Regions from separate parts of the Citrobacter sp. Cm046 genome, predicted to be linked through region 4. Evidence: predicted binding sites of a transcription regulator. Region 4 holds the regulator's gene; each other region holds the start of a gene.
What was found. The regulator sigma-54, encoded in region 4, starts transcription at its own class of promoters, with help from an activator protein. The targets are predictions, from matches to a motif close to GTTGGCACANNTTTCGCTNT.
Positions count from the first base shown of each region.

Region 1 (8,041 bases), on a different contig from region 4:
ATGGAAACAACACGGAATGTTTCAGGCTAAGGGAAAAACAGGGTGTGTTGATAGCCAACATGGATTGTAAAGCCTGTTAAGGGTGAGAGTCAGGAAAAAAGGCGACAGATTACTCTGTCGCCTTTTTTCTTTATTTCTGCTAGATTCCGGCGCAATTATATACTGAATAAAAACAGCCAAAGACGAATCATGATGAAACCAACTTCTACACCACGCGGTAAAGGTCCTGCAAAAGCGCGCCGTAAAACACGCGAAGAGATTAACCAGGAAGCCCGTGACCGTAAACGCCAGAAAAAACACCGTGGTCATGCGGCAGGTAGCCGTGCGACCGGTAGTGACGGCGCATCAGGTGGCGGAAACCAAAGTAAGCACAAAGATCCTCGTATTGGCAGTAAAACCCCCATTGCATTGGGTGTGACCGAAAAGGTCACCAAACAGCACAAACCGAAGAGTGAGAAACCTATGCTTTCACCACAGGCTGAGTTGGATTTACTGGAAACGGATGAGCGCCTGGATGCGCTGCTGGAACGTCTTGAAGCGGGAGAAACCCTGAGTGATGAAGATCAGGCATGGGTTGATGCCAAGCTGGATCGCATTGATGAGCTGATGCAAAAGCTGGGTCTCTCCTATGACGACGAAGAGGAAGATGAAGAGGATGAAAAGCAGGAAGATATGATGCGCCTGCTGAAGGGTGGTAACTAACGGTTTTGTACCGTGGGCCTTCCTGTCCTGCTTATAACCCTTCCGGTTATATGTTATCTGGTGTGGTTATTCGTTAAACTACAGCGATTGTCGCGGCGCCAAAAGTGGCTGCGCAGCCGGCTTATCACCCACAATGGGACTAAGCCGGTACGCCGTACTCGCCAGAAACGCCATCGGAAGGAGTGAGCATGTCTGAACAGCTAATAGACTGGGATCTGGCCCTGATCCAGAAATATAACTATTCCGGGCCACGATATACCTCGTACCCGACCGCGCTGGAGTTTTCTGAAGACTACGGTGCAGAGGCGTTTTCGCAGGCCGTTGCGCGCTACCCTGAACGTCCACTCTCTTTATACGTCCATATCCCGTTTTGCCACAAACTGTGCTACTTCTGTGGCTGCAACAAAATTGTGACTCGTCAGCAGCATAAAGCCGATCAATATCTGGATGTGCTGGAACAAGAAATTATTCATCGTGCACCGTTGTTTGCCGGACGACATGTTAGCCAGCTGCACTGGGGCGGTGGCACCCCCACTTATTTGAATAAAGCACAGATCAGCCGTTTGATGACGTTGTTACGTGACAACTTCCACTTTAACGCTGATGCCGAAATCTCGATCGAAGTGGATCCACGTGAAATCGAGCTGGATGTCCTTGATCATTTACGTGCAGAAGGGTTTAACCGCCTGAGCATGGGTGTGCAGGACTTCAACAAAGAAGTTCAGCGTCTGGTGAACCGCGAACAGGACGAGGAGTTCATTTTTGCGCTGCTTAATCATGCGCGTGATATTGGCTTTACCTCGACGAATATCGACCTTATTTACGGGCTGCCAAAACAGACGCCGGAGAGCTTTGCTTTCACTCTGAAGCGTGTGGCAGAGCTGAATCCCGACCGCCTGAGCGTCTTTAACTATGCGCACCTGCCGACGCTTTTTGCCGCCCAGCGCAAGATCAAAGATGTTGATCTGCCCAGCGCGCAACAGAAGCTGGATATTCTGCAGGAAACCATCTCCTCACTGACCGAAACTGGCTATCAGTTCATTGGGATGGATCACTTTGCCCGCCCGGATGATGAGCTGGCAGTTGCGCAGCGAGAAGGCGTTTTGCATCGTAATTTCCAGGGCTACACCACCCAGGGTGATACTGACCTGCTGGGGATGGGTGTTTCTGCCATCAGTATGATTGGCGACTGTTACGCACAGAACCAGAAAGAGCTGAAGCTTTACTATCAGCAGGTCGATGAGCGCGGTGATGCTTTGTGGCGTGGGATCGCGTTAACCCGTGATGACTGCATTCGCCGTGATGTTATTAAGGCGCTTATCTGTAACTTCCGCCTCGATTACGCCGCCGTGGAGCAGCAATGGGGGCTGAACTTTATTGAATATTTTGCCGAAGACCTGAAACTGCTGGCACCGCTGGCGGAAGATGGGCTGGTGGACGTCAATGAGAAGGGGATTCAGGTTACGCCGAAAGGCCGCCTGCTGATCCGTAATATCTGCATGTGCTTTGATGCTTATTTGCGTCAGAAAGCACGGATACAGCAGTTCTCGCGGGTGATTTAGTGACGTTGCCCGGTAGCGCTACCGCTTACCGGGCCTACAAGTCGTGACAACCTGTAAGCTGGATAAGCGGTAGCGCCACCCGGCACGCATTCAGCTAAACAGTCCAACCAGCGCCGCACACAGCACTGCGGCAACCGCAGTTTGTGGCGTATGGCTTTCTACTGAACCGCTCGACAGAAGATTAATGATTGATTCCAGCATGATGACTTCTCCCCGTTTGCCGGGCACGATCATACTTAACTCATCGGAACAGTAAAGTACAAAATAGCAGCAATTTGCGCTCAATTATCAATCTTTACACAGTGACAAATCGTCACTCCATTCCGAGCTCTTTTAATTTACGCGTCAAGGTGTTACGCCCCCATCCTAACAAGCGTGCCGCTTCCTGTTTGTGCCCTTGGGTGTGGCGTAGCGCAGTGGTTAACAGCGTACGTTCCATTTCAGGTTGCGCCTCAGACAGTAAGTTTTGATGACCGGAACGTAATGCCCTGTCAGCCCACTGTGCCAGTAAGGTTGCCCAGCTGTCCGGTTGCAAGTGCGAAGGGGCATCTGGAACTGTGGCCTCAAACAGTTCAGCCGGTAAGTCCTGAATTAGCACTTCCTGCCCGGCGGCCATTACGGTTAACCAGCGGCAGGTGTTCTCAAGCTGGCGCACGTTCCCCGGCCAGGCAAGACGTGTGAGCGCTGCTTCGGTTTCGGGGTGTAATTGCTTGGCTTCGACGCCCAGTTCGCGGGCGGCGTCCTGTAGAAAATGACGAGCCAGGCGGGGGATATCTTCCCGACGTTCACGCAGCGGCGGCAAATGGACGCGAATAACGTTCAGACGATGGAATAAGTCCTCACGGAACTTGCCTTCCTGCACACGCAGTTCGAGATTCTGATGTGTCGCCGCGATGATACGTACATCCACCTTCACTGGCGCATAGCCGCCAACGCGGTAAAATTGTCCGTCGGCTAATACGCGCAATAACCGCGTTTGTACATCCAGCGGCATATCACCAATTTCGTCGAGGAAAAGTGTGCCACCGTCGGCCTGTTCGAAGCGCCCCTGACGAATGGTATTCGCACCGGTAAACGCCCCTTTTTCATGGCCAAACAGCTCAGATTCGATCAAATCCTTCGGGATAGCCGCCATATTAAGTGCGATAAAAGGCGCTTTGACGCGAGGACTGTGACGGTGCAGGGCGTGGGCGACCAGCTCTTTACCTGTCCCGGATTCACCGTTGATTAATACGCTTATTGAAGAACGGGAAAGTCGCCCAATAATGCGAAATACATCCTGCATCGCGGGGGCTTCACCGATGATATCGGTCGTCGGGCCGTTGATCTGAATATTCCGCGGTTGCTGCTGTTCCTGATAATGGCTGATAGCGCGCTCGACCAGTGCAACAGCCTCGTCGATATCAAAAGGCTTAGGCAGATAATCGAAAGCACCTTGCTGATAGGCGCTGACGGCGGCATCCAGATCGGAATGTGCCGTCATTATGATGACCGGAAGCATTGGATGGCGCTGTTTGATCTGTTTTAACAGCGTCAGGCCGTCCATTCCCGGCATTCGGATATCCGATAACAGCACGTCCGGCGTTTTGCTGGCCAGCGCATCCAGCACTTCTTTACCACTTTCAAATGTCGTGCAGCTAAGTCCTGCCCCTGCGAGCGCACGTTCAAGCACCCAACGGATGGAACTATCGTCATCAACTACCCAGACTATTCCTCGTTGCATAAACGTCACCTTTATTTCCTGATAGGCAGGTAAACCGAGAACTCGGTATGACCCGGCCAACTGGTAAATTCAATTTTGCCGGAATGTTGATCAATCAAATTACGGGCGATGGATAATCCAAGTCCGGTACCACCCTCGCGACCGCTGACCATTGGGTAGAACAGCGTATCCTGCAAGTGAGGGGGAATACCCGGACCGTTATCCTCAACATCAATACGTGCAGCCAGGCGATAACGCATACCGTGTAGCGTGAGCTGGAAAGCGGTGCGGGTTCGCAGAATAATCTCGCCACCTTCTGGCCCTAACGCCTGTAGCGCATTGCGCACGATATTCAACAGAACCTGCTCTATCTGATCTGGATCGTGCAGCAGTTCTGGAAGACTTGGGTCGTAATCACGAATCAGCGTGACGTTTTCCGGTAGTTCCATTGAGACCAGTGCTACCACGCGTTCAGCCACTTTGTGAATACTTTCCGTAACGTGCATACCTGGCTGTTGTGGACCCAGCAAACGGTCAACCAGATTACGCAGGCGATCGGCCTGCTCAATAATGACTTTGGTATATTCTGTCAGCGCCGGGTCCGGGAGTGCTTTACTGAGAAGTTGCGCAGCGCCACGTAGCCCGCCCAGTGGGTTTTTAATTTCGTGCGCCAGTCCGCGTACCAGATCGCGGGCCGCAATTTGTTGAGCATGCTGGAGCTGCTCCTGACTCAGACGGCGCTGGTTATCCATTGGGGCCATCTCCAGCAGGATAAGGCCGTCAGGAAGCCGCTGAGCGGTCACTGAGAGGATATGTGAGTGGCTGTCTATTACCAGCGTCACTTCGTTGTCCGTAAAGCCCTGGCCAGCTTCCAGGCTCTCTCGCATCAGTCCGATGTTCAAAGAGAAATAGCTCAATAGATCAGGAAGCGGTGTACCAAACAGTTTACGAGAACTTTGGGCGAGCAGCTGCTGTGCCGCGGGGTTGGCGTAATGTACCGCCAGCTCATCATCGACAAGTAAAATGCTGTTGATTAACGAATTGAGGATCTGCCCAGCATCGGGCAGCGTGCCGGTTGCCATTCAGCAGTCTCCTGAAAAAGGTTGCACCAATTTAGTGCATTATAGCTTTTTACTTAGAAAAAGCGCGAAGGATCAGGTTGTTGGTGGAGAAAAAAGCCCATCGTGTGATGGGCTAAAAGTTCCACGGCAACTAAAAAACTCCTGGCGCCTTCCACGTCGCTGCTGCGTTGGCTACCTTCGCTCACCCCACTCACATAGCTATCTATGCTCCTGGGGATTTGCTCAGTTGCCGCTTTGCCGCAACGTGAAATTCGTCGGATTATTAAGATACGGTTAAACGCTGTAGTACAGCTCGAACTCTACCGGGTGCGGCGTCATGCGTACGCGGTCATCTTCTTCGCGACGCAGTGCAATGTACGCGTCAATCGCTTCATTGGTGAATACGCCACCTGCAGTCAGGAACTCGCGGTCAAGATCCAGTTCTTTCAGTGCTTCTTCCAGAGAGCCAGCAACCTGTGGGATCTCTTTCGCTTCTTCTGGCGGCAGGTCATACAGGTTTTTATCCATGGCTTCGCCAGGATGGATTTTGTTCTTGATACCGTCAAGGCCAGCCATCAGCAGCGCGGCGAAGCACAGGTACGGGTTAGCCGCTGGGTCCGGGAAACGCACTTCGATACGACGTGCTTTCGGAGAGGCGACTACCGGAATACGGATAGATGCAGAACGGTTACGGGCAGAGTAAGCCAGCATTACCGGTGCTTCGTAACCCGGGACCAGACGCTTGTAGGAGTTGGTGGTCGGGTTTGCCAGGGCGTTAATTGCTTTCGCGTGTTTGATAACACCACCGATGTAGAACAGCGCCTGCTCAGACAGACCAGCATATTTGTCGCCAGAGAACAGGTTTACGCCGTTCTTGGACAGGGACATGTGGCAGTGCATACCGGAACCGTTATCGCCAAACATTGGTTTTGGCATAAAGGTCGCTGTTTTACCGAAACGGTGTGCAACATTGTGAACCACATATTTGTAGATCTGAATTTCGTCCGCTTTTTTGGTCATGGTGTTAAAGCGGGTAGCAATTTCGTTCTGACCCGCAGTCGCCACTTCGTGGTGATGCGCTTCAACAACCAGGCCCATTTCTTCCATGATCAGACACATGGTAGAACGGATGTCCTGGGAGGAATCAACCGGAGGAACCGGGAAATAACCGCCTTTCACGCCAGGACGGTGACCTTTGTTACCACCTTCATATTTGGTGGAGGAGTTCCAGGCACCTTCGATGTCATCGATAGCGACGTGGGAACCGGAGATGGATGCGCCGAAACGGATGTCATCAAACAGGAAGAATTCTGGCTCTGGCCCGAACAGAACGGTGTCTGCGATGCCGGTAGCGCGCAGGTATTCTTCAGCACGTTTAGCAATAGAACGCGGGTCGCGGTCATAACCCTGCAGCGTACCTGGTTCCAGGATATCGCAACGGATGATCAGAGTAGACTCTTCAAAGAACGGGTCAATGAGAGCAGTAGAAGCATCTGGCATCAGAACCATGTCTGATTCGTTAATGCCTTTCCAGCCACCGATTGAGGAGCCGTCAAACATTTTGCCTTCTTCAAAGAATTCGGCATTTACCTGATGAGCAGGAATAGTGACGTGCTGTTCTTTACCTTTAGTATCGGTGAAGCGTAAATCAACAAACTTCACTTCGTGTTCATTCAGCATCGTCAAAACGTGTTCAGCGGACATACTTACTCTCCCGGATTGGTCATTGTCGTCGTGGTAACGAAGTCTACAATTCTGCAAAAAATTGGCCGTGTCGCCGTAAAAAATATAAAGCGAAATCTGTGCCAACTTTTAAATTGCCCCTAAAAGGCGTTATCATGCGCACCATCGTGCAAAGGGGCTGCACCATGAATGTTGTATTGCACCATTATAGTGCTTTAATGTGAACATTAAGCACCATATTGGTGCAATGGACATCAAAATACCCCTTTTAACGCTCCGTGAATGTGATCACAAAGAAACTCTGCAATACTTGTTTGCGGAGGATGTTTGTGATCCTGTTTTGTACTGCGATTAATCCGTGTACAATAACGCGCTATTTCTAAAATGCCTGAGGCAAAGTTGTGATCGAAAATTTGCGTAACATCGCCATCATCGCGCACGTAGACCATGGTAAAACCACCCTGGTAGACAAGCTGCTCCAACAATCCGGTACGTTCGATGCACGTGCTGAAACCCAAGAGCGCGTGATGGACTCCAACGATTTGGAGAAAGAGCGTGGGATTACCATCCTCGCTAAAAACACCGCTATCAAATGGAATGACTACCGTATCAACATCGTTGATACCCCTGGGCACGCCGACTTCGGTGGTGAAGTTGAACGTGTAATGTCCATGGTAGACTCCGTACTGCTGGTCGTTGATGCAATGGATGGTCCGATGCCGCAGACGCGCTTCGTGACCAAAAAAGCCTTTGCCCATGGCCTGAAACCAATCGTTGTTATCAACAAAGTTGACCGTCCGGGCGCGCGTCCTGACTGGGTTGTTGATCAGGTATTTGACCTGTTCGTTAACCTTGATGCTACCGACGAACAGCTGGACTTCCCTATCGTTTACGCTTCTGCGCTGAACGGTATCGCGGGTCTGGATCACGAAGATATGGCTGAAGATATGACTCCGCTGTATCAGACCATCATCGATCGTGTACCAGCACCGAACGTTGACCTTGATGGCCCGCTGCAGATGCAGATCTCTCAGCTTGATTACAACAACTATGTTGGTGTTATCGGCATCGGTCGTATCAAACGCGGTAAAGTTAAACCGAACCAGCAGATCACTATCATTGATAGCGAAGGCAAAACTCGTAACGGTAAAGTCGGTAAGGTCCTGACCCATCTGGGTCTGGAACGTATTGAGAGTGACATTGCTGAAGCGGGCGATATCATCGCGATCACCGGTCTGGGCGAGCTGAACATCTCTGACACTATTTGCGACCCGCAAAATGTCGAAGCGCTGCCGGCACTGTCTGTTGATGAGCCGACCGTAACCATGTTC
Region 1 is NZ_JAOWGP010000041.1:8,829-16,869, forward strand. Features, by position in the region: gene OGX98_RS13500 (hypothetical protein) at 1-80, shown strand, start outside; gene yihI (Der GTPase-activating protein YihI) at 193-702, shown strand; gene hemN (oxygen-independent coproporphyrinogen III oxidase) at 891-2,264, shown strand; gene OGX98_RS13515 (YshB family small membrane protein) at 2,355-2,465, opposite strand; gene glnG (nitrogen regulation protein NR(I)) at 2,578-3,987, opposite strand; gene glnL (nitrogen regulation protein NR(II)) at 3,999-5,048, opposite strand; gene glnA (glutamate--ammonia ligase) at 5,322-6,731, opposite strand; gene typA (ribosome-dependent GTPase TypA) at 7,112-8,041, shown strand, end outside.
Region 1: the regulator sigma-54 is predicted to act here: its motif matches at 6,818-6,837, upstream of glnA (glutamate--ammonia ligase).

Region 2 (8,041 bases), on a different contig from region 4:
GCAAGGTGGTGCGTTTCAGACCCAGCCGTTGCGCAGCTCCCTTAGGACCGGCTACGACGCCGTTAGTCTCTTTCAGTACGCGCATAATCAGCTGATATTCATCTTCTCCATCCTGCGCAACTTCTGTCGCCACTGGCGGTGTGGAAGGGGGCAGCGTAGTGACATCTGGCAGGGACAGTTGCAGTACATTGCCCCGGGTCAGCAGAACCGCGCGTTCGACCACGTTTTCCAGCTCACGCACGTTGCCCGGCCACTCCATGTTGCTCAGAGTGCGCAGCGCCTCAGCGGGGATACTGTCAATATTGCGCCCCATCCGACGGGCAATTTTAAAGGTGAAGGCCTTGACCAGCAGCGGAATATCTTCCGGACGCTCGCGCAGTGGGGGGAGATGGATCGGGAAGACATTCAGTCGATAGTACAGATCGTTACGGAACTCGCGATCGGCCACCATTTTTTTCAGATCGCGGTTGGTGGCGGCGATCAGGCGGACATCGGTCTGGATCAGCTTATTACTGCCCAGGCGTTCAAACTCCTGCTCCTGGAGGACGCGAAGCAGTTTCGGCTGTAGCTCCAGCGGCATGTCGCCGACTTCGTCGAGGAATAACGAGCTTTTGTCTGCCAGTTCGAAGCGACCAATGCGCTGTGTGCTGGCTCCGGTAAACGCACCGCGTTCATGACCAAACAGATCGCTTTCCAGCAACCCGGCAGGCATTGCCGCGCAGTTCATCTTCACCATCCGGCGGGCATTGCGTCCACTCAGATTATGAATCGCTCTGGCGATCAACTCTTTGCCCGTACCTGTCTCACCCAGAATCAGAACAGTGCTGTCGCTTTGCGCCACCATCTCAACCTGCTTGAGTACGCTGTACATTGCTTCACTGCGGCCAATGATTTCACCAAACTCGCTGTCCACATTGTTGAGCTGTTCGGTCAGTGCCAGGTTCTCATCGACCAGACGTTCTTTCAGGCGGTGGATTTCCTGATAGGCGAGAGCGTTATCAACAGCAATCGCCACGCGCTCGGCAATCTGGCGTAACAGTTTGAGGTTTGCGGTCGTGAAGACTTTCTCTTCACACTGCGCCAGCTTGAGGACGCCAAGCATCGTATTGCCTGACATTAGTGGTAGCAGGCACAGGGTTTGTATCTGGTTGCCCCAGGTCTCGAACAGCATGCGTTCATAAGGTGCAAGGGCATCGCGTTCGTTCAGGTTAATCAGCAGCATCTCTTTGCTTTTGAATACCCGTTCAGAGAGCGTACCTGCTTCATCCACTTCACTCTGTTCGTGCGCCGGATGGTGTTCATCCAGATAGTGAGTGGAGTATATGCTCAGCTTATTTTTGCGATCGCTGCGCAGTACGATGCTGATGTCATCGATATTGAAGTAATGGTGGATTTCTTTGGCGACTTCGCTGACCAGCTCATCAATATCCAGACGGGAGAGCACCGCATTGGTGATGGCGACAAGGATACGGAAGTTGTCACGCTCGCGACACAAGAGGTCATAATCGACATTATTGCTGACCCGGCTCTGAATTTGCTCGGCGACGACGCCGACTATCTGGGTGAAGGTCTGCAGGCGGTTGTACTCTTTTTCACTCCACGGACGGTCTTCGTTGCGGATAAATTCACAACCGCCAAAGATCCGTCCATCAGCCGCCAGCGGCAGCAGGCAGTAATGTCCAAATTCTGAGTACAGCGCACCGGATGCTAACTGCGGCCAGGTTTCTGTGAACTCATGGTAGTTACAGTGCAGCGCATCGGGACGAGACAAAATGCGGCGCACCGGTCCGTGAGCCAGCACCGTTTCGTCTTCATAATCGATGGGTTTACCATTTTCACGTGTCGCGAAATAACGCGCACGCTGCGTCTGCGCCTGCCATAACACAATAGCCGCGCAATCGGCCAGCGCCGAACGCTTGACCAACTGCGAAAGCGCCTCACTGAGAGACTGAAGATCGGGCTGCTGTAATAATGTACGAGTGATATCGAACAGGCCTTGCTGTCCGAGGTCGCTCATCGGTGTATACGACATATTGCTTTTCCAGGAAGCACCGTAGCGCGGTGCAAAAACGGTAAATGAATTATAGGTATAAGTTGTAAATTATTGCCGGATGGCGGTTTCACCTTATCCGGTCTACGGGTAATTCATTGACTGTAGGCCCGGTAAGCGTAGCGTACCGGGCAATATATCAGCATATCCGCGGCAGCGGCTCTGCGTGTGGTAAATCAAGAGTTCGTTTCACGCCGTAAAGTCCGGCAAGGCGAACGCCTTTACGTTCGACCACTTCGCCAATCAGCGCTGCATCGCACCCTAACGGATGTGCGCGCAGTGCGGCGAGTACGGCTTCAGCGGCCTGACGTTCAACGGCAATGACCAGTTTTCCTTCGTTGGCAAAATTTAGCGCATCCAGACCCAGAAGTTCACAGACACCACGCACTGCGGGCTTCACAGGCAGGGCTGCTTCAGATAACTCAATGCCATAGCCACATGCCGCGGCGAACTCATGCGTCACCGCATTCACGCCGCCACGGGTGGCATCGCGCAGCGCCTTCACGCCAGGAATGTCGCGTAGCGTCTGGATCAGCGGTGTTAACACTGCGCAGTCGCTGATCAGTTCACCGTCCAGTCCCAGTTGCTCACGCAGGTTAAGGATGGTTGCACCGTGATCGCCAAGCGTACCGCTAACCAGCAGCACATCGCCCACGCCCAGAGTCTGTGCGCCCCAGTGAATATTGGCTGGGATCGCGCCCATTCCGGCGGTGTTAATGAACAGTTTGTCCGCTGCGCCACGCTGTACAACCTTAGTGTCGCCGGTCACGATAGCAATTCCCGCTTCGCGAGCTGTTGCTGCCATGCTGTTGACGACGCTTTTCAGCGTTTCCATCGGCAGGCCCTCTTCGAGGATAAAACCGCAGGAGAGGTAGCGAGGGATAGCGCCACTGACCGCAACGTCGTTGGCTGTGCCGCAGATTGCCAGCTTGCCAATATTACCGCCGGGGAAAAACAGCGGATCGATAACGTAGCTGTCGGTCGAAAACGCCAGACGATCGCCTTCGGCGACCAGTTGCGCCAGGTCCAGTCGGGCCTGATCTTCCTGTTCTGCCAGCCACGGATTAGCAAAAGCTTCCATAAACAGACTGTTGATCAACTGCTGCATAGCCTGACCGCCGCTACCGTGGGCGAGTTGTACGCTGTTCATGCTTCACACTCCTGCTGACGATACTGATACCAGGCGGCACATGCGCCTTCGGAGGAGACCATTAAGGCGCCAAATGCGGTCTCCGGGTTACAGGTTTTACCAAACAATGGGCACTGATGCGGCTTACATCTGCCGGTCAGTACTTCTCCGCAGCGCGCGCGCGGATCGTCATACACCTGCTGCGGCGCTGGTTTGAAATGCGCTTCTGCATCAAAACGCTGATACTCAGGCGTCAGGTGAACGCCGGAGGATTCGATAACGCCCAGACCGCGCCATTCACTGTCGCCATTGACGCAGAACACGTCGGCAATCGCCTGTTGCGCCAGTGTGTTACCGGCATCCGGCACTACGCGGCGATACTGGTTCTCCACCTGGCTGTGGGCCGCTATTTTCTGCTCGATTAGCATCACGACGCCTTGCAGTAGATCAAGCGGTTCGAAACCAGCGACCACCAGCGGGCGATGAAAATCAGAGGCGATAAAATTATAGGCATCGGTGCCTATAACCATACTGACATGGCCTGGTGCCAAAAATGCGTCGATACCGTTGTCCGGTTGTTCTAACAGGCTACGCAGCGTTGGGATAAGCGTAATGTGCTGGCAGAAAAAGTAAAAATTCTGCACATCGCGTTGTTTTGCCTGCTGGAGAGTGATGGCGGTCGTCGGCATGGTGGTTTCAAAACCCAGACCAAAGAACACGACCTTACGGGTTGGATTTTCCTGCGCCAGCTTCAGCGCATCCATCGGAGAATAGACAATGCGGATATCCGCGCCGCGTGCTTTGGCTTGCAGCAGTGAACCCTGTTTACCTGGCACGCGCATGGCGTCGCCGAAGGTACAAAAAATCACTTCCGGATGGCTGGCAATTTCCACACAACTGTCAATTCTGCCCATCGGCAGAACGCAAACCGGGCAGCCTGGACCGTGAATAAACTCCACGTTTTCGGGCAGCAACTGGTCAAGGCCGAATTTGAAGATTGCGTGGGTGTGGCCTCCACAAACTTCCATAATGCGCAGTGGGCGTTCAGCGGTGTAGGGGAGGTGAGCGGCACGTTCACACAGGTGGTCTATCAACTGCATCACCTGTTCCGGTGCCCGATATTCGTCAACAAAACGCATTATTTCTCCTCGCCATACAGTAACGCGCCGACATCCGGCTCAACGTCAAACATATTTTGCAGCGCCTCGAGTGTGTCGCGCGCTTCGGCTTCGTTAATGATGCTCATGGCAAAACCTACGTGGACCAGTACCCACTGGCCCAGACGCGGTTGACCATTTTCATCACAGCTACCGACCAGCGTCAGGTCGACGTCGCGCTGAATACCGCAAACATCGACCTTAGCCTGGTTACCATCAATGGTGCGGATTTGACCCGGAACACCTATGCACATCGCTGATTCTCCAGCCACGACAGCCATTGATCCATCCCTTCGCCGCTGGTGGCGGAAATCAGGATTATCTCAATTTCCGGGTTCACTTCCCGGGCGCTGGCGATGCACTTTTCAACATCAAAATTGAGATACGGCAGCAGATCCACTTTGTTGAGCAGCATCAGCGATGCAGCAGCAAACATATGGGGATATTTCAGCGGCTTGTCTTCGCCTTCGGTGACGGAAAGCACCGCCACTTTATGACGTTCGCCGAGGTCGAAGCTTGCCGGGCAAACCAGGTTACCGACGTTTTCGATAAACAAAATACCGTTATCGGCTAAAGGCAGGCGTGGTGCTGCATCGGCAATCATTTGCGCATCAAGGTGGCAGCCTTTACCCGTATTAACCTGGATTGCTGGTGTTCCGGTGGCGCGAATACGCGCTGCGTCGTTGACCGTCTGCTGGTCGCCTTCAATGACCGCGCACGGCACGCTGTCTTTCAGCTTCATCAGTGTTTCGGTCAGCAGCGTCGTTTTACCGGAACCTGGACTTGATACGAGATTGAGTACCAGATGCTGGCGGGCAGCGAAGCGGGCGCGATTGCGCTCGGCCAGACGGTTGTTTTTGTCCAGCACGTCAATTTCCACTTCCAGCATACGGCGCTGGCTCATGCCTGGAGCATGGGTACCTGCTTCGCCGTGACCGTAATGTAAATCGCCTTCTGCGGTCTGGCTCGGCGTGAAACTGGAGGTCTTCACACCGGTAATGTTTAGCGCCGGACGAGCCGCCGGAGCAAATGGCGCGCTGCGAAACGCTGAGTGGGGGTTATGTTCATCACCCTCTATATAAAGGTTGCCTTCCGCGCAACCACATGTCGTACACATCGCTCACTCCTGATCTTTTCACTTTCGGTAAATCTGTTGCCGGACAGCATCTTCGCCTTTTCCGACCTACAAACGTGCTCTTTCTGTAGACTGGATAAGAGGCTTAAGCGTCGCCATCCGGCGCTGGAGTCTGGTCTATTTCTATTCGTCGAATCTGTAACCCGTCATCGGCCACAATTCTCAGCATGTCGCTATTGCATTGTGGACAGCGACGAACGCGTTGTGTCAGTAACGTGACGTATTGCTGACAGGACTCGCACCAACATTCGGCTTCTTGTTCTTCGAGGTGGAGTTTACAACCTTCTGCAAGGGTGCCACGGCATACCAGATCAAAACAAAAGGCGAGAGCGCTGGTTTCTACGCAAGAAAATGCGCCAATTTTGAGCCAGACCCCAGTTACCCGGTGAGCACCATGCTGTGCGGCCTGTTGTTCAATCAATTCCAGTGCCCGTTGGCAGAGGGTTATTTCGTGCATATCGCCTCCCATGTTGTTGTCGTTTCAAAAGCAATAAACATGCCAGGTTGAATTTTTCCTCTCGTGACAATGACGACGATGACGAAATGACATGTCGTCATGCATGCTTGTTTTTGTATCTTAATGAAAATAAAGATTTTTAATGTTGGCATGAAATATGCTTAAGGCAGTTAGTCTCTGCTAAACGGGTAACCTGACATGACTATTTGGGAAATAAGCGAAAAAGCCGATTACATCGCTGAACGGCACCGTCGCCTACAGGACCAGTGGCGTATTTACTGCAACTCGCTGGTACAGGGGATCACCCTGTCGAAAGCGCGTTTGCATCATGCAATGAGCTGTGCGCCGGACAAAGATCTGTGCTTTGTCCTTTTTGAACACTTCACTATCTACGTCACGCTGGCGGACGGCTTTAACAGCCATACCATCGAGTACTACGTTGAAACCAAAGACGGTGATGATAAGCAACTGATTGCACAGGCACAGTTGACCATTGACGGCAAAGTTGATGACCGCATTAGCAACCGCGATCGCGAGCAGGTGCTGGAGCACTATCTCGAAAAAATCGCCAGAGTCTACGACAGCCTGTACACCGCGGTTGAAAACAATATGCCGGTAAATTTAAGCCAACTGGTAGAAGGACATAACCCGGCATAAGCCTCGGGTGATGCTCGCTTGAGTCGTGATGAGATTTTTACGCTGTATCACGACATTTTAGGGAATGGACATGTCGAAAAATGTCGAAAATGACATTTGATAAACATGTTTTCGTCAAAAATGACTATCACCTGAGGAATGCCTGGTGAATCGTTTTGTAATTGCTGACTCCACTCTTTGTATTGGCTGCCACACCTGTGAAGCCGCCTGCTCAGAGACGCATCGCCAGCATGGCCTGCAGTCAATGCCGCGCCTGAAAGTGATGCTAAATGAAAAAGAATCTGCACCGCAGCTTTGCCACCATTGTGAAGATGCACCTTGTGCCACCGTTTGCCCGGTCAATGCGATTAACCGTGTCGACGGCGCCGTACAGCTAAATGAAAGCCTGTGCGTAAGCTGCAAATTGTGTGGGATCGCCTGTCCGTTTGGCGCCATTGAGTTTTCCGGCAGTCGTCCGCTGCACATCCCGGCGAACGCGAATACCTCAAAAGCCCCTCCGGCTCCACCAGCACCGGCTCGCGTCAGCACGCTGCTGGACTGGGTTCCAGGTATTCGTGCCATTGCGGTGAAATGCGACCTGTGTAGCTTTGATGAACAAGGTCCGGCTTGTGTACGTATGTGCCCGACGAAAGCCCTGCACCTGGTGAGCAATACAGATATCGCTCGCGCCAGCAAACGTAAGCGTGAGCTGACTTTTAATACCGATTTCGGCGATCTCACCTTGTTTCAGCAGGCTCAGAGTGGGGATGCAAAATGAGCGCAATTTCACTGATTAACAGCGGCGTGGCCTGGTTTACGGCTGCGGCGGTTCTGGCATTTCTGTTTTCATTTCATAAAGCGCTAAGCGGCTGGATTGCCGGCGTTGGTGGAGCAGTCGGCAGCCTGTGTACGGCGGCAGCGGGTTTCACCGTGCTGACCAATGCGCTGGCGGTCAGCAGCGTGATACCGTTTATCGGTCACAGCATGCAAATAACTCCACTGAACGCAATCTGGCTTATCACACTGGGTCTGTGCGGCCTGTTTGTCAGCCTGTACAACATCGACTGGCATCGTCATCCACAGGTTAAAGCCAACGGTTTGTTGGTGAATCTGCTGATGGCTGCGGCCGTGTGTGCTGTGGTTGCCAGCAACCTCGGTACGCTAGTGGTGATGGCTGAAATCATGGCGTTGTGTGCGGTGTTCCTGACCGGTTGCAGTAAAGAGGGCAAACTGTGGTTTGCTCTGGGCCGAATCGGTACGCTGCTGCTGGCGGTCGCTTGCTATCTGGTATGGCAACGCTACGGCACGCTCGAACTGCGTCTGCTCGACCTTCGCACCCAGGAATTGCCGCTCGGCTCTGACATCTGGCTGCTGGGCGTTGCCGGTTTTGGTTTGCTGGCCGGGATTATCCCGCTGCACGGTTGGGTGCCACAGGCACATGCCAACGCCAGCGCACCTGCTGCGGCGCTGTTCTCTA
Region 2 is NZ_JAOWGP010000042.1:190,219-198,259, forward strand. Features, by position in the region: gene flhA (formate hydrogenlyase transcriptional activator FlhA) at 1-2,032, opposite strand, end outside; gene hypE (hydrogenase maturation carbamoyl dehydratase HypE) at 2,190-3,200, opposite strand; gene hypD (hydrogenase formation protein HypD) at 3,197-4,318, opposite strand; gene hypC (hydrogenase 3 maturation protein HypC) at 4,318-4,590, opposite strand; gene hypB (hydrogenase nickel incorporation protein HypB) at 4,581-5,453, opposite strand; gene hypA (hydrogenase maturation nickel metallochaperone HypA) at 5,557-5,928, opposite strand; gene hycA (formate hydrogenlyase regulator HycA) at 6,127-6,585, shown strand; gene hycB (formate hydrogenlyase subunit HycB) at 6,731-7,342, shown strand; gene hycC (formate hydrogenlyase subunit 3) at 7,339-8,041, shown strand, end outside.
Region 2: the regulator sigma-54 is predicted to act here: its motif matches at 6,073-6,092, upstream of hycA (formate hydrogenlyase regulator HycA).

Region 3 (8,041 bases), on a different contig from region 4:
AAGGTAAGGAGGTGATCCAACCGCAGGTTCCCCTACGGTTACCTTGTTACGACTTCACCCCAGTCATGAATCACAAAGTGGTAAGCGCCCTCCCGAAGGTTAAGCTACCTACTTCTTTTGCAACCCACTCCCATGGTGTGACGGGCGGTGTGTACAAGGCCCGGGAACGTATTCACCGTGGCATTCTGATCCACGATTACTAGCGATTCCGACTTCATGGAGTCGAGTTGCAGACTCCAATCCGGACTACGACATACTTTATGAGGTCCGCTTGCTCTCGCGAGGTCGCTTCTCTTTGTATATGCCATTGTAGCACGTGTGTAGCCCTACTCGTAAGGGCCATGATGACTTGACGTCATCCCCACCTTCCTCCAGTTTATCACTGGCAGTCTCCTTTGAGTTCCCGGCCGAACCGCTGGCAACAAAGGATAAGGGTTGCGCTCGTTGCGGGACTTAACCCAACATTTCACAACACGAGCTGACGACAGCCATGCAGCACCTGTCTCAGAGTTCCCGAAGGCACCAAAGCATCTCTGCTAAGTTCTCTGGATGTCAAGAGTAGGTAAGGTTCTTCGCGTTGCATCGAATTAAACCACATGCTCCACCGCTTGTGCGGGCCCCCGTCAATTCATTTGAGTTTTAACCTTGCGGCCGTACTCCCCAGGCGGTCGACTTAACGCGTTAGCTCCGGAAGCCACGCCTCAAGGGCACAACCTCCAAGTCGACATCGTTTACGGCGTGGACTACCAGGGTATCTAATCCTGTTTGCTCCCCACGCTTTCGCACCTGAGCGTCAGTCTTTGTCCAGGGGGCCGCCTTCGCCACCGGTATTCCTCCAGATCTCTACGCATTTCACCGCTACACCTGGAATTCTACCCCCCTCTACAAGACTCTAGCCTGCCAGTTTCGGATGCAGTTCCCAGGTTGAGCCCGGGGATTTCACATCCGACTTGACAGACCGCCTGCGTGCGCTTTACGCCCAGTAATTCCGATTAACGCTTGCACCCTCCGTATTACCGCGGCTGCTGGCACGGAGTTAGCCGGTGCTTCTTCTGCGAGTAACGTCAATTGCTGAGGTTATTAACCTCAACACCTTCCTCCTCGCTGAAAGTACTTTACAACCCGAAGGCCTTCTTCATACACGCGGCATGGCTGCATCAGGCTTGCGCCCATTGTGCAATATTCCCCACTGCTGCCTCCCGTAGGAGTCTGGACCGTGTCTCAGTTCCAGTGTGGCTGGTCATCCTCTCAGACCAGCTAGGGATCGTCGCCTAGGTGAGCCGTTACCCCACCTACTAGCTAATCCCATCTGGGCACATCCGATGGCAAGAGGCCCGAAGGTCCCCCTCTTTGGTCTTGCGACGTTATGCGGTATTAGCTACCGTTTCCAGTAGTTATCCCCCTCCATCGGGCAGTTTCCCAGACATTACTCACCCGTCCGCCACTCGTCACCCAAGGAGCAAGCTCCTCTGTGCTACCGTTCGACTTGCATGTGTTAGGCCTGCCGCCAGCGTTCAATCTGAGCCATGATCAAACTCTTCAATTTAAGTTTGATGCTCGTGAATTAAACTTCGTAATGAATTACGTGTTCACTCAGAGACTTGGTATTCATTTTTCGTCTTGCGACGTTAAGAATCCGTATCATTGAGTGCCCACACAGATTGTCTGATAAATTGTTAAAGAGCAGTTGCGACGCGCTTTGGCGCTCTGTCGCGAGGTGGCGTATATTACGCTTTCCTCTTTCAGAGTCAACCCTGAATGTCAGGATTTTTCTCTTCAACCGAACCGGCTGTTTGCGTGAAGTGATTCACATCCGCCGTGTCGATGGAGGCGCATTATAGGGATCCCATTTTTTAGCACAAGTGTTTTTTAGATCTTTTTTACTGAATGACGTTTTTTTGCCCCTTTCGCTACATTCCTGCGCAATTTGGCTGATTTTTGATAACTAAATCACTTGCACAGTCTCAATAATCCAACCAAAGTCTTCATTACCGCTCTATTTTCGTTGAGGTAAACATGTCTGATGTACTACGTCCTTATAAGGATCTTTTCCCACAGATCGGGAAACGCGTGATGATCGATACCAGCAGTGTCGTCATTGGTGATGTTCGCCTGGCTGATGATGTCGGGGTCTGGCCACTGGTGGCTATCCGTGGTGATGTTAACTACGTGCAAATTGGCGCTTGTACGAACATTCAGGACGGTAGCGTGCTACATGTCACGCATAAATCCTCTTCTAACCCACAGGGTAACCCACTCATCATTGGTGAGGATGTCACCGTAGGTCATAAAGTGATGCTGCACGGCTGCGTCATTGGCAACCGTGTTTTGGTCGGTATGGGTTCGATTCTGCTGGACGGTGTGGTAGTAGAAGATGACGTTATGATTGGTGCAGGAAGCCTGGTTCCACAAAATAAACGCCTGGAAAGCGGGTATCTGTACCTGGGAAGTCCAGTAAAGCAGATCCGCCCACTGAGTGATGAAGAGAAAGCTGGTCTACAATACTCCGCTAACAACTATGTGAAGTGGAAAGACGAGTATTTAAGTCAGGGTAACCAGACCCAGCCGTGATCGTCTTCTTGCTGGGCTTGGATCAGTGTTTCTGCCTCTTCTTCCAGATCCCAGCGATGCATCCGAAAAATCTCCAGCCACTGTTCAGGCGTGCCGCCACCAAAGCGATGCGCCAACACTTCTCCCTTTATGGCACATATTAGCTGCATGCCATGAACCATAGCAGGAAAGACGACAGCATTGATATCTGCTTTCCACTCTTCTCTATCGGGGAACTGGATCGCCTGATTCATGCGGACAGTTCCTGTTGCAACTTTTTAATGATTGGTTCAATCTCCGGCAGTACGCCATGCCAGAGTAAAACAGCATGCGCCGCTTGCCCCACCAGCATTCCCAATCCATCAGCATAACGTTTTGCTCCCTGAAGCACACACCAGGAAAGGAACGGTGTTGCGCCTTTCTGATAAAACATGTCGTAACAACAGACGGAAGCATGAATCAACGATGCAGGAATGGCTGGAACATCACCACTAATTCCACTGGACGTCGCATTAATAATCAGATCGAATTCGTAGTTCTCAAGTTCATCCATCCCTGCTGCCTGAACACTGCCGGTATGGGAGAAGATCTGAGCCAGTTCTTCAGCTCGAGATGCGGTACGGTTAACGATAGTAACAGCACAATCCATAGAAAGAAGAGGCAACAATACTCCACGGGATGCACCACCAGCGCCAATAAGCAGAATACGTGTCCCGGGGCGAATAAAAGATAAACGCTCAAGATCGCTTAACAAGCCAATGCCATCGGTGTTATCTCCCAGTAAACGCCCATCCTCCAGACGCTTAAGCGTATTGACCGCCCCGGCAAGTGACGCCCGTTCAGTCAATTCATCGGCTCGCGCAAATGCCTCTTCTTTAAAAGGAACGGTAATATTCGCTCCCTTCCCCCCTTCAGCAAAAAAGGTATTCAGCGTATTCACAAAGTTATTGATTGGCGCCAGTACACGCCCATAGGAATGATCAATCTTCAGCTGTTGAGCAAATTGCTGATGGATTAAAGGCGATTTACTGTGCGCTATCGGATTACCAAAAACAGCATAGGCTTCTTTCATATTACCCCTGTCGAAACTGTTCACCCGTCAAAGCATCACGGATTTCCGAAGGATTCAAACGCCCTCCGGTATCGCCTTCAACAACGGGAAAGTCTACACCGAACTGCGCTCGTACTTCCTCTACCGTTCTGCAAGGGGGTAAACCACTCAAATTAGCACTGGTAGAGACTAACGGTTTGCCATAAGCCTGGCACAATGCAACCACTAGCGGGTGATCCGTGACGCGAACGGCCAGAGAATCAAAACGCCCTGTCAACCAACGAGGGGTGGAAGAACGAGCAGGAAAAACAAAAGTGACAGGGCCTGGCCAGCGAGCAAAAACAGCTTTACGTTGTGTATCGGTAAGCATGCTGTCATCGATATACGGTTTGAGTTGCTCAAAACTAGCCGCAATCAGAATTAAGCCTTTTTCAATTGGCCGTTGTTTCAGCTCCAGTAAGCGGGTAACCGCCATTTCACTGTCAGGATTACAGCCTACGCCGAAAACAGCTTCCGTTGGATAGGCGATGACATTTTCTTGTTTCAGAACTTCTATCGCCGCAGCGATGGTGTCTGTGGGCAGGTTATTATTCACTTTTTATTCCGCCGATATCGGCTTTCCACATTGTTTACTGGCACAGAAGTGTTTCACACCCTGCGCGGTTTTCTTTTCGATGAGGAGCGGATAGTGACACTCAGGACACTCTCCAGCTAAAGGTTTGAAGTTAATGACAAACTGGCACTCCGGATAGCGATCGCAGGAGTAAAACGTTTTGCCATAACGGGAGCGGCGCTGAACCAGATGGCCCGTCTGGCATTGAGGACAAACAATTGCCGTTTCATCAGGCTTGTCGATAAGTTCGGTATGTTCGCAGGCAGGATAATCACTGCAACCAATAAACATCCCGAATCGTCCTTGCCTCAGCACAAGCTCTGAACCACATACAGGACAAAACTTACCCTCCAGAACTTTGACTATATGTCCGTCCGCAGAAGATTTAAGCGGACGGACATAATCGCATTCTGGATAGTGTGAACAGCCGAGAAACGGACCGTGTTTCCCGGAGCGAATAACCAGTTCGGCCCCGCATTGTGGGCAGGGATCGTTTTTACGCACCGTAAACAGTGCTGATTTAGCCATAACAACTCATACTGAACGAAGATTGATTAATGCAGCATACCTTCATTCACCTCAAAGAGTAATTCTTCCATTTGTTGATATGCATTTTCACAACCTGGAATGTTGAATAAAACCATCAGGATCACCCACTTCAGGTCTTCCAGATCGAACTCTGCCGTATCCAGTGCGAGTACGCGTTCAATCACCATTTCTCGCGTTTCGAGGTTTAGCACCTGAATCTGTTCCAGGAATAACAAGAACCCCCGACAACTCGCATCCAGTCGATCGCACTCTTCTGCAGTATAAATACGCATAGAAAGAGGATCCGATGCAAGCTGCATAGGCTCAGCAAGGCCGTCCTGATAATCAGCAAGCTTTTCCAGCCACAGTAACGCGTTGTAGATGTCTTCACGATCAAAACCAGCGTCGGTAAGATCCCGTTCCAGTTTGTCCTGATCCACACGTAGCTCTGCTTCGTTATGGATATATGTCTCAAACAAATACATTAGTACGTCGAACATGGCTTGCCCTCCTCAATCGGACATAGCCGCCGGGTACAGCTGCGATCCATCCTGCTAACTCCAGTTCGAGTAGCTGAGCCACTACCTCTGGCACAGGTTGGCCGGCACGTTCAGCGACGACGTCAACAGGTGTTACCTCATCTCCTACGTTAGCCAGGAGCTCAGGAAATGGCAATGCCACCTCTTCGTGATCTGGCGAATAAATTGAATTTTCAGGCTCATCTGGCAACCAATGTAACCCGTATTGCAAATTTTCCAGAATATCCTCTGGCATCGTCACAAGTGTCGCCCCCTGCTTAATGAGCCAATGAGGACCTTCGCTACCCGGACTCCCGATTGGCCCGGGCAAGGCAAATACCTCTCGTCCTTGTTCCAGTGCACAACGTGCCGTAACCAGTGAGCCGCTACGCTGTGCAGCTTCAACGACCAGCACTCCTTTACTTAGACCACTGATAATACGATTTCGTTGGGGGAAATTACGCGGTAAAGGAAGCGTGTCCAGAGGGAATTCAGACACCAGCGCACCTCCAGCCTCAACCAGATGTTCAGCGAGACAAACATGCCGCCTTGGATGAATGGTTTCCAATCCATTCCCCAGCACTGCAATACTTGTCCCTTTCATATTCACCGCGGCCTTGTGTGCCACGCCATCAATACCTCGAGCGAGTCCACTGGTGATCGTCACCCCATACGCAGCGAGCTTTTCACAAAAAAAACGCCCCCAACGCTCGCCATACCAGGAGTGCTGCCGGTTACCTACGACTGCGACCTGAAATGAATGAAGGCATTCGGGATTTCCAACAACAAAGAGGACTCCTGGATAATCCTCAATAGCGCGAAGTTGCGAAGGATAATGCATGCTGTCGGCAACAATTAAATAGTGATGGGGCAGTTCCAGCCAGCGCAGCGTTTTATCCAGAGTAGACTCTGGAAAGGTTAAGAAACGCTCTGCCTGTCGCTCCGAGAATCCTGCATGTTGAAGTATCGCTTTGTTAATACAGGGCAGAGCAATAAGCAAGTGAGCGACGCGAACCATCTCATCACCATACAGCTCACTCACTCGTGTTAAACGTAACCAAATCTCGGTGTGGGTCATCCTTATTCCCCTGCCACAAGCAGCCTTAGCAATCTTTGCGATTGGTCACTGATGCTGTCAATCAGAGGGGGTTTTGTCTAGAATAGAGGTAATAATCTTTCCAACTCCTGAATACAACTCTGGATAACTATGTCAGTTTTGCAAGTGTTACATATTCCGGACGAGCGTCTTCGCAAAGTCGCAAAACCGGTTGAAGAAGTGAATGCAGAAATTCAGCGTATCGTCGATGATATGTTCGAAACGATGTACGCCGAAGAAGGTATCGGTCTGGCGGCAACGCAGGTCGATATTCATCAACGTATTATTGTTATTGATGTCTCTGAAAACCGCGACGAGCGTCTGGTGCTAATTAACCCGGAACTGCTGGAAAAAAACGGTGAGACTGGAATTGAAGAAGGTTGCCTGTCGATCCCGGAACAGCGAGCACTCGTACCACGCGCTGAGACCGTTAAAATTCGTGCGCTCGATCGCGATGGTAAACCTTTTGAACTCGAAGCCGATGGCTTGTTAGCCATCTGTATTCAACATGAAATGGATCACCTGGTCGGTAAACTGTTTATCGATTATCTGTCTCCGTTGAAGCAACAACGTATTCGTCAGAAAGTTGAAAAACTCGACCGTCTGAACGCACGAGCTTAAGGACAAGGATCAACGTGTCAGAATCACTACGTATAATTTTTGCGGGTACACCTGACTTTGCAGCGCGTCATCTCGAAGCGTTGCTGTCTTCTGGACATAACGTCGTCGGCGTATTCACCCAACCGGACCGCCCTGCTGGACGCGGCAAAAAGCTGATGCCCAGTCCGGTAAAAGTACTGGCGGAAGAGAAAGGGTTACCTGTTTTTCAACCTGTTTCTCTTCGTCCCCAGGAAAACCAGCAGTTGGTTGCTGACTTACACGCAGACGTAATGGTAGTGGTGGCATATGGCCTGATCCTGCCGAAAGCCGTGCTGGATATGCCGCGTCTGGGGTGCATCAACGTTCACGGTTCTCTGCTTCCGCGCTGGAGAGGCGCTGCCCCTATCCAACGTTCGCTCTGGGCTGGCGATGCTGAAACAGGCGTTACCATTATGCAGATGGATGTTGGTCTTGATACGGGTGATATGTTGCATAAACTCTCCTGCCCAATCACCGCCGACGATACCAGTGCCAGCCTCTATGACAAGCTGGCTAAGCTCGGCCCTCAGGGTCTGCTGCATACGTTGCATCTGCTGGCAACTGGTACCGCAAAACCTGAGGTTCAGGACGAGTCGCTGGTTTGCTATGCTGAGAAGCTCAGTAAAGAAGAGGCACGCGTGGACTGGACGCTCAGCGCCGCACAACTGGAACGCTGCATCCGAGCCTTTAACCCATGGCCAATGAGCTACATCGTCATCGACGAGCAACCGGTCAAAATCTGGCAAGCTACGGTCATCGATAAACCTGCCGGTGCCGAACCAGGGACTATCCTGGAGGCAACCCGTCAGGGCATCCAGATAGCGACAGGCGATGGCATCCTGAATCTCATCTCTTTGCAGCCTGCCGGTAAAAAGGCCATGAGCGCGCAGGATTTGCTTAATTCGCGCCGGAAGTGGTTCGTGCCCGGAAATCGTCTGCTCTGACGGTTCATCTCTTTAAAGCCCGGACTCTCCGGGCATTTTTATTTTTGCGCTTATGAAAAAACATATTAATTTACGCAGTATGGCGGCCCAGGCCGTCGAACA
Region 3 is NZ_JAOWGP010000045.1:13-8,053, forward strand. Features, by position in the region: rRNA gene OGX98_RS20555 (16S ribosomal RNA) at 5-1,546, opposite strand; gene OGX98_RS20560 (gamma carbonic anhydrase family protein) at 2,017-2,571, shown strand; gene OGX98_RS20565 (DUF1488 family protein) at 2,547-2,804, opposite strand; gene aroE (shikimate dehydrogenase) at 2,801-3,622, opposite strand; gene tsaC (L-threonylcarbamoyladenylate synthase type 1 TsaC) at 3,624-4,196, opposite strand; gene OGX98_RS20580 (DNA topoisomerase family protein) at 4,200-4,742, opposite strand; gene smg (DUF494 family protein Smg) at 4,769-5,242, opposite strand; gene dprA (DNA-protecting protein DprA) at 5,214-6,338, opposite strand; gene def (peptide deformylase) at 6,468-6,977, shown strand; gene fmt (methionyl-tRNA formyltransferase) at 6,992-7,939, shown strand; gene rsmB (16S rRNA (cytosine(967)-C(5))-methyltransferase RsmB) at 7,992-8,041, shown strand, end outside.
Region 3: the regulator sigma-54 is predicted to act here: its motif matches at 1,717-1,736, upstream of OGX98_RS20560 (gamma carbonic anhydrase family protein).

Region 4 (8,041 bases):
TCGAAGAGTTTGGCGCTCAATTTAGCCCTGAACCCAACATATTTACAGATTATTACCCACCCTGGTTAGCGAAAGCTGGCATTTGTTTTACTTTTTAGCCGCATAAAGTCAAAATTAAGAATTCGTCACGGCTTCCAGAAGATCCTTCAGTGGACCGGCGAGTATACCTGAAGAAAGGACTTTAGATGCTTTTAGCGACGGCGCTGTTAATAATTGGTTTACTTCTGGTGGTCTACGGTGCCGACCGTATGGTGTTTGCCGCATCCATTTTATGCCGAACGTTTGGCATTCCCCCGATCATCATTGGGATGACAGTCGTCAGCATTGGTACATCATTACCTGAGATTATTGTCTCCGTTGCCGCATCGATGAATGGGCAGCTCGACTTAGCCGTCGGTACAGCTATCGGCTCCAACATCACCAACATTCTTCTCATTTTAGGCCTGTCAGCACTGATTCACCCTTTTACCGTGCATTCTGATGTTCTGCGTCGGGAATTACCGCTAATGTTGCTGGTGAGCATACTCGCTGCATCCGTACTGTATGACGGGCAACTAAGTCGCAGCGATGGTTTTTTTCTGCTGCTTCTTGCCGTGCTATGGCTGCTATTCATTGTTAAAATCGCGCGTCTGGCAGAGCGGCAAGGAAATGACAGCCTTACCCGGGAGCAAGTGGCGGAGCTGCCTCGCGAAGGCGGACTGCCCGTCGCATTTTTATGGTTGGGTATTGCGCTAATTATTATGCCGATGGCAACACGTATGGTGGTGGATAACGCCACTGTGCTGGCGAATTACTTTGCAATGAGCGAACTCACTATCGGTTTGACGGTGGTGGCCATTGGCACCAGCCTGCCTGAACTGGCAACGGCAATCGCAGGTCTGCGCAAGGGTGAAAACGATATCGCCGTTGGCAATATCATCGGCGCGAACATTTTTAATATTGTAATCGTCCTCGGACTGCCCGCACTGATCACACCGGGCGAGGTCAATCCGATGGCCTTCAGCCGTGATTATAGCGTCATGTTGCTGGTGAGCGTTATTTTTGCATTACTCTGCTGGCGACGTCCGCGCCAGATAAGTCGAGGCGCTGGTGCGCTATTGACTGGCGGTTTTATCATATGGCTGGCGATGCTGTATTGGTTATCGCCACTTCTCGTTGGATAACTGGAAACGCATTATGTCGCACTTAGAGTTGCAACCGGGTTTTGACTTTCAGCAAGCAGGTAAGGAAGTCCTGGCAATTGAACGTGAAGGCCTGGCGGAGCTTGATCAGTATATCAACCAGAATTTTACCCTCGCATGTGAAAAAATATTCAGTTGCCCGGGCAAAGTTGTGGTCATGGGGATGGGAAAATCCGGGCATATCGGGCGGAAAATGGCCGCCACTTTTGCCAGCACTGGCACCCCGTCATTTTTCGTACATCCTGGCGAAGCCGCGCATGGCGATCTGGGTATGGTATCGCCGCAAGACGTCGTGATCGCCATTTCTAACTCTGGCGAATCAAATGAGATTGCAGCGTTAATCCCGGTTCTAAAACGCCTTCACGTGCCGCTTATCTGCATGACCGGTCGTCCGGAAAGCAGCATGGCACGTGCAGCAGATGTGCATCTATGTGTTAAAGTGCCTAAGGAGGCCTGCCCGTTAGGTCTGGCACCGACCAGTAGTACAACCGCGACGCTGGTGATGGGTGATGCACTTGCTGTTGCATTATTAAAAGCTCGCGGCTTTACCGCAGAAGATTTTGCGTTATCTCACCCGGGTGGCGCATTGGGTCGTAAGCTTTTATTACGCGTTAACGATATTATGCATACGGGCGACGAGATCCCGCATGTGAACAAGCGCGCCAGCCTGCGTGATGCCCTACTTGAGATCACTCGTAAGAATCTCGGTATGACCGTCATCTGCGATGACAAAATGAAGATTGACGGCATCTTCACGGATGGCGACTTACGCCGTGTTTTTGATATGGGTGTCGATGTACGCCAGTTAGGCATTGCTGATGTCATGACACCTGGAGGCATTCGTGTGCGTCCAGGCATTCTTGCCGTTGATGCCCTGAACTTAATGCAGTCCCGCCATATCACTTCGGTAATGGTTGCTGATGGCGACCAGTTACTCGGTGTGTTACATATGCATGATCTGCTGCGTGCAGGCGTAGTGTAGAAATTCAAGGATAAAAGAAATGAGTAAAGCAGGTGCGTCGCTTGCGACCTGTTATGGACCCGTCAGCACTGAAGTCATCACCAGGGCAGAAAATATTCGTCTGCTCATCCTTGACGTGGATGGCGTTCTGTCTGACGGTCTGATTTATATGGGCAACAATGGCGAAGAGCTGAAAGCATTTAACGTTCGTGATGGCTACGGAATTCGTTGTGCGCTCACTTCAGGTATTGAGGTTGCCATTATTACCGGACGAAAGGCTAAACTTGTAGAAGATCGTTGTGCCACTCTGGGGATCGCTCATCTCTACCAGGGGCAATCTGACAAACTGGTCGCCTTTGACGACCTACTCAAGAAACTGGCGATTGCACCTGAAAATGTAGCGTACGTTGGCGACGATCTGATCGACTGGCCGGTGATGGAAAAAGTGGGATTAAGCGTAGCGGTAGCGGATGCACATCCTTTGCTGATCCCGCGTGCCGACTATGTCACCCACATCGACGGGGGGCGCGGCGCTGTACGTGAAGTCTGCGATTTATTACTCCTGGCGCAGGGCAAACTGGATGAGGCCAAAGGGCAATCGATATGAGCAAAACCAGACGTTGGGTTATCATTCTACTGTCGCTGGCTATCCTTGTGCTGATTGGTATTAACCTGGCAGACAAAGACGACACCACTGAAGTAGTGGTGAATAGCAATGAGCCAACCTATAAGAGCGAACATACCGATACCGTTGTATATAGCCCGGAAGGCGCACTAAGCTATCGCTTGATCGCTCAACACGTTGAATATTATTCAGATCAGGCTGTTTCGTGGTTTACTCAACCAGTATTAACCACATTTGATAAGGATAAAGTACCGACCTGGTCAATCAAGGCCGATAAAGCCAAATTAACCAATGATCGTATGCTCTATCTGTATGGCCACGTTGAAGTCAACGCGCTGGTTCCTGACTCTCAACTACGCAGAATTACTACCGATAACGCGCAGATTAACCTGGTGACGCAAGATGTTACTTCGGATGATCTGGTTACGTTGTACGGAACAACATTTAACTCCAGCGGACTGAAGATGCGCGGCAACTTACGCAGCAAGAACGCCGAGCTGATTGAAAAGGTTAGAACCTCATATGAAATTCAAAACAAACAAACTCAGCCTTAACCTTGTGCTTGCCAGCTCACTTCTGGCCGCCAGCATTCCGGCATTTGCCGTAACCGGCGATACCGAGCAACCGATCCACATTGAATCGGATCAACAGTCCCTGGATATGCAGGGCAACGTGGTAACGTTTACCGGTAATGTGGTCGTGACCCAGGGCACCATCAAAATTAATGCCGATAAAGTCGTCGTGACCCGTCCCGGCGGTGAAGACGGTAAAGAAGTGATCGATGGTTATGGTAACCCGGCAACGTTTTACCAGATGCAGGATAACGGTAAACCCGTTAACGGCCACGCGTCACAAATGCACTATGAACTGGCAAAAGATTTCGTCGTGCTGACTGGCAAAGCTTATCTGGAGCAGGTAGACAGCAATATCTCCGGCGACAAAATAACCTATCTGGTTAAAGAGCAGAAAATGCAGGCCTTCAGTGATAAAGGCAAACGCGTCACCACTGTACTGGTGCCGTCACAACTGCAGGATAAAGGCAAAACCAAGGCTCCGGCAGAGAAAAAAGGTAACTGATTCGTTATGGCAACATTAACTGCAAAGAATCTTGCAAAAGCCTACAAAGGCCGCCGCGTAGTGGAAGATGTCAGTTTGACCGTCAACTCCGGGGAGATCGTCGGTCTGCTCGGCCCTAACGGTGCGGGTAAAACAACGACCTTTTACATGGTTGTCGGCATTGTGCCGCGCGATGCTGGCAACATCATCATTGATGATGAAGACATCAGCCTGCTGCCGCTGCATGCGCGCGCACGTCGCGGCATCGGCTACTTACCGCAGGAAGCCTCTATTTTTCGTCGCCTGAGCGTATTTGATAACCTGATGGCAGTGCTGCAAATTCGTGACGATCTTTCCAGTGAACAACGTGAAGATCGCGCCAACGAACTGATGGAAGAATTCCATATCGAACATCTGCGCGACAGCCTGGGGCAATCGCTGTCCGGCGGTGAACGGCGCCGTGTGGAAATCGCCCGTGCGCTGGCTGCAAATCCGAAATTTATCCTGCTGGATGAACCCTTTGCCGGCGTTGACCCGATTTCCGTTATTGATATCAAACGCATCATTGAACACCTGCGAGATAGCGGACTGGGCGTGCTGATTACCGACCATAACGTTCGCGAAACGCTGGCGGTCTGTGAGCGAGCCTACATTGTGAGCCAGGGGCATCTGATCGCACACGGTACGCCTACCGAAATACTGCAAGACGAACACGTTAAGCGCGTATACCTTGGGGAAGACTTCAGACTCTGATAGGGTAGAAGACTTCACGTTACCGCGGGAGAAAACAACTCTGAACATGAAGCAAGGTTTGCAACTCAGGCTTAGCCAACAACTGGCGATGACGCCTCAGCTTCAACAGGCTATCCGTCTGTTGCAGCTGTCCACGCTGGAACTTCAGCAAGAACTTCAGCAAGCGCTGGAAAGTAACCCACTGCTCGAGCAAACCGATCTTCACGACGAAATTGATACCCAGGAAAAACAGGACAGCGAATCTCTAGATACTGCAGATGCACTCGAACAAAAAGAGATGCCGGAAGAGCTACCGCTAGACACCAGTTGGGATGAAATTTACACCGCGGGTACGCCGTCTGGGGCCAGCGGGGATTACATTGACGACGAACTGCCGGTGTATCAGGGTGAAACCACGCAATCGCTACAAGATTATCTAATGTGGCAAGTGGAGCTGACTCCATTTTCGGATACCGATCGCGCCATTGCGACGTCAATTGTAGACGCGGTGGATGATACAGGGTATCTCACGGTTTCTCTGGACGAAATTCTCGAAAGCATGGGCGATGATGACATCGGTATGGATGAAATCGAGGCCGTGCTTAAACGCGTTCAACGTTTTGATCCTGTTGGTGTTGCGGCAAAAGATCTCCGTGACTGCTTACTGATCCAACTTTCGCAGTTTGACAAAGCCACACCATGGCTGGAAGAAACTCGCCTGATCATCAGCGATCATCTTGATCTGCTCGCCAATCACGACTTCCGCACGCTGATGCGCGTGACCCGACTGAAAGAAGATGTACTGAAAGAGGCTGTAAATCTTATCCAGTCGCTCGACCCAAGACCCGGACAGTCGATCCAGACGGGTGAACCGGAATACGTGATCCCGGATGTGCTGGTACGTAAGCATAACGATCGCTGGGTCGTCGAACTGAACAGCGACAGCATTCCGCGCTTACAAATCAACCAGCACTACGCCGCCATGTGTAACGGTGCGCGTAACGATGCAGACAGCCAGTTTATCCGTAGTAATCTGCAGGATGCGAAGTGGCTGATAAAAAGCCTGGAAAGCCGTAATGACACACTGTTGCGCGTCAGTCGCTGTATTGTTGAGCAACAGCAAGCCTTCTTTGAACAAGGCGAAGAGTTTATGAAACCGATGGTGCTGGCGGATATCGCCCAGGCCGTCGAGATGCACGAATCGACCATTTCCCGAGTGACCACGCAAAAATACCTGCACAGTCCGCGCGGCATTTTTGAATTGAAGTATTTCTTCTCCAGTCACGTAAATACTGAAGGTGGAGGCGAAGCCTCTTCTACAGCGATACGCGCGCTGGTGAAGAAATTAATTGCTGCGGAGAACCCTGCGAAACCGCTGAGTGACAGCAAGTTAACCTCTATGCTGTCAGAACAGGGTATCATGGTGGCGCGCCGCACCGTTGCGAAGTACCGAGAGTCTTTATCCATTCCGCCGTCTAACCAGCGCAAACAACTGGTCTGACCCAACCGATAAGGAAGACACTATGCAGCTCAACATCACTGGAAATAACGTCGAAATTACTGAAGCCCTGCGCGACTTTGTTACCACAAAGTTCGCCAAACTTGAGCAATATTTCGACAGGATTAATCAGGTTTATATTGTGTTGAAAGTGGAGAAGGTTACACACATCTCGGATGCAACACTGCATGTGAACGGTGGCGAAATTCATGCCAGCGCGGAAGGTCAGGATATGTACGCCGCCATTGACGGTTTAATTGATAAACTGGCTCGGCAGCTAACAAAACATAAAGATAAACTGAAACAGCACTAACTTGTCCGGGCAGTTAGCGGGTGCAGGACGGCCTGTTGTGAAGCACAACAGGCCATTTGTACAGTTAGCGCTTAGGTGAAATTATGACAAATAACGATACGACTCTACAACTGAGCAATGTTCTTAACCAGGAATGTACACGCGCGGCCGTTCACTGCCAAAGTAAGAAACGCGCACTGGAAATCATTAGCGAACTGGCGGCAAAGCAGCTCAGCTTGCCTCCTCAGGTGGTGTTTGAAGCCATTCTGACGCGTGAGAAAATGGGCAGTACCGGCATCGGCAATGGTATTGCAATTCCGCACGGTAAGCTGGAAGAAGATACGTTACGTGCGGTCGGCGTGTTTGTTCAACTCGAAACCCCCATCGCTTTCGACGCCATTGATAATCAGCCTGTTGATCTGCTTTTCGCTCTGCTGGTCCCTGCCGATCAAACCAAAACGCATTTGCATACGCTGTCACTGGTTGCAAAACGCCTGGCAGATAAAACCATCTGTCGTCGCCTGCGCGCCGCACAAAGCGACCAGGAGTTGTATCAAATCATCACGGACACCGAAGGTGAACAGGATGAGGCATAATAACCCAATGGCATCTTTTTCTGTCGTTGTGAGGAGAAACAGTACATGGTACTGATGATCGTCAGCGGTCGCTCAGGGTCGGGAAAATCTGTCGCCCTGCGAGCGCTGGAAGATATGGGTTTTTACTGCGTGGATAACCTCCCCGTCGTGTTGTTGCCCGATCTGGCTAGAACGCTTGCCGATCGCCAAATTTCTGCGGCTGTCAGCATTGATGTGCGCAACATGCCTGAGTCACCAGAGATTTTCGAACAGGCGATGAATAACCTGCCAGAGGGCTTCTCACCGCAGCTGTTGTTCCTTGATGCTGACCGTAACACGCTGATTCGCCGCTACAGCGATACGCGACGTCTGCACCCGCTCTCCAGCAAAAACTTATCTCTGGAAAGCGCGATTGATAAAGAAAGTGATTTACTGGAACCACTGCGTTCCCGCGCAGACTTGATCGTTGATACCTCGGAAATGTCCGTGCACGAACTGGCGGAAATGTTACGTACCCGACTGTTGGGTAAACGTGAACGTGAACTGACGATGGTATTCGAGTCCTTTGGTTTCAAACACGGTATCCCAATAGATGCGGATTACGTCTTTGATGTGCGATTCCTGCCTAACCCACACTGGGATCCAAAACTACGTCCGATGACCGGTCTTGACAGGCCTGTCGCCGCCTTCCTCGATCGACACACAGAAGTACACAATTTTATCTACCAGACTCGCAGCTATCTTGAGCTATGGTTACCCATGCTGGAGACGAACAACCGCAGCTACCTCACCGTAGCCATCGGCTGTACCGGCGGGAAGCACCGTTCGGTGTATATTGCAGAGCAACTGGCAGACTACTTCCGCTCACGCGGTAAAAACGTACAGTCACGCCATCGTACGCTGGAAAAACGTAAATCATGACCGTGAAGCAAACTGTTGAAATCACGAATAAGCTGGGCATGCATGCCCGGCCCGCAATGAAACTGTTTGAATTAATGCAGGGTTTTGAAGCAGAAGTACTGCTACGTAATGATGAAGGAACGGAAGCCGAAGCAAACAGCGTTATCGCATTGCTAATGCTGGATTCCGCCAAAGGCCGTCAGATAGAGATTGAAGCCTCT
Region 4 is NZ_JAOWGP010000039.1:143,359-151,399, forward strand. Features, by position in the region: gene OGX98_RS11880 (calcium/sodium antiporter) at 186-1,163, shown strand; gene kdsD (arabinose-5-phosphate isomerase KdsD) at 1,177-2,163, shown strand; gene kdsC (3-deoxy-manno-octulosonate-8-phosphatase KdsC) at 2,183-2,749, shown strand; gene lptC (LPS export ABC transporter periplasmic protein LptC) at 2,746-3,321, shown strand; gene lptA (lipopolysaccharide ABC transporter substrate-binding protein LptA) at 3,290-3,844, shown strand; gene lptB (LPS export ABC transporter ATP-binding protein) at 3,851-4,576, shown strand; gene rpoN (RNA polymerase factor sigma-54) at 4,623-6,056, shown strand; gene hpf (ribosome hibernation promoting factor) at 6,079-6,366, shown strand; gene ptsN (PTS IIA-like nitrogen regulatory protein PtsN) at 6,450-6,941, shown strand; gene rapZ (RNase adapter RapZ) at 6,987-7,841, shown strand; gene npr (PTS phosphocarrier protein NPr) at 7,838-8,041, shown strand, end outside.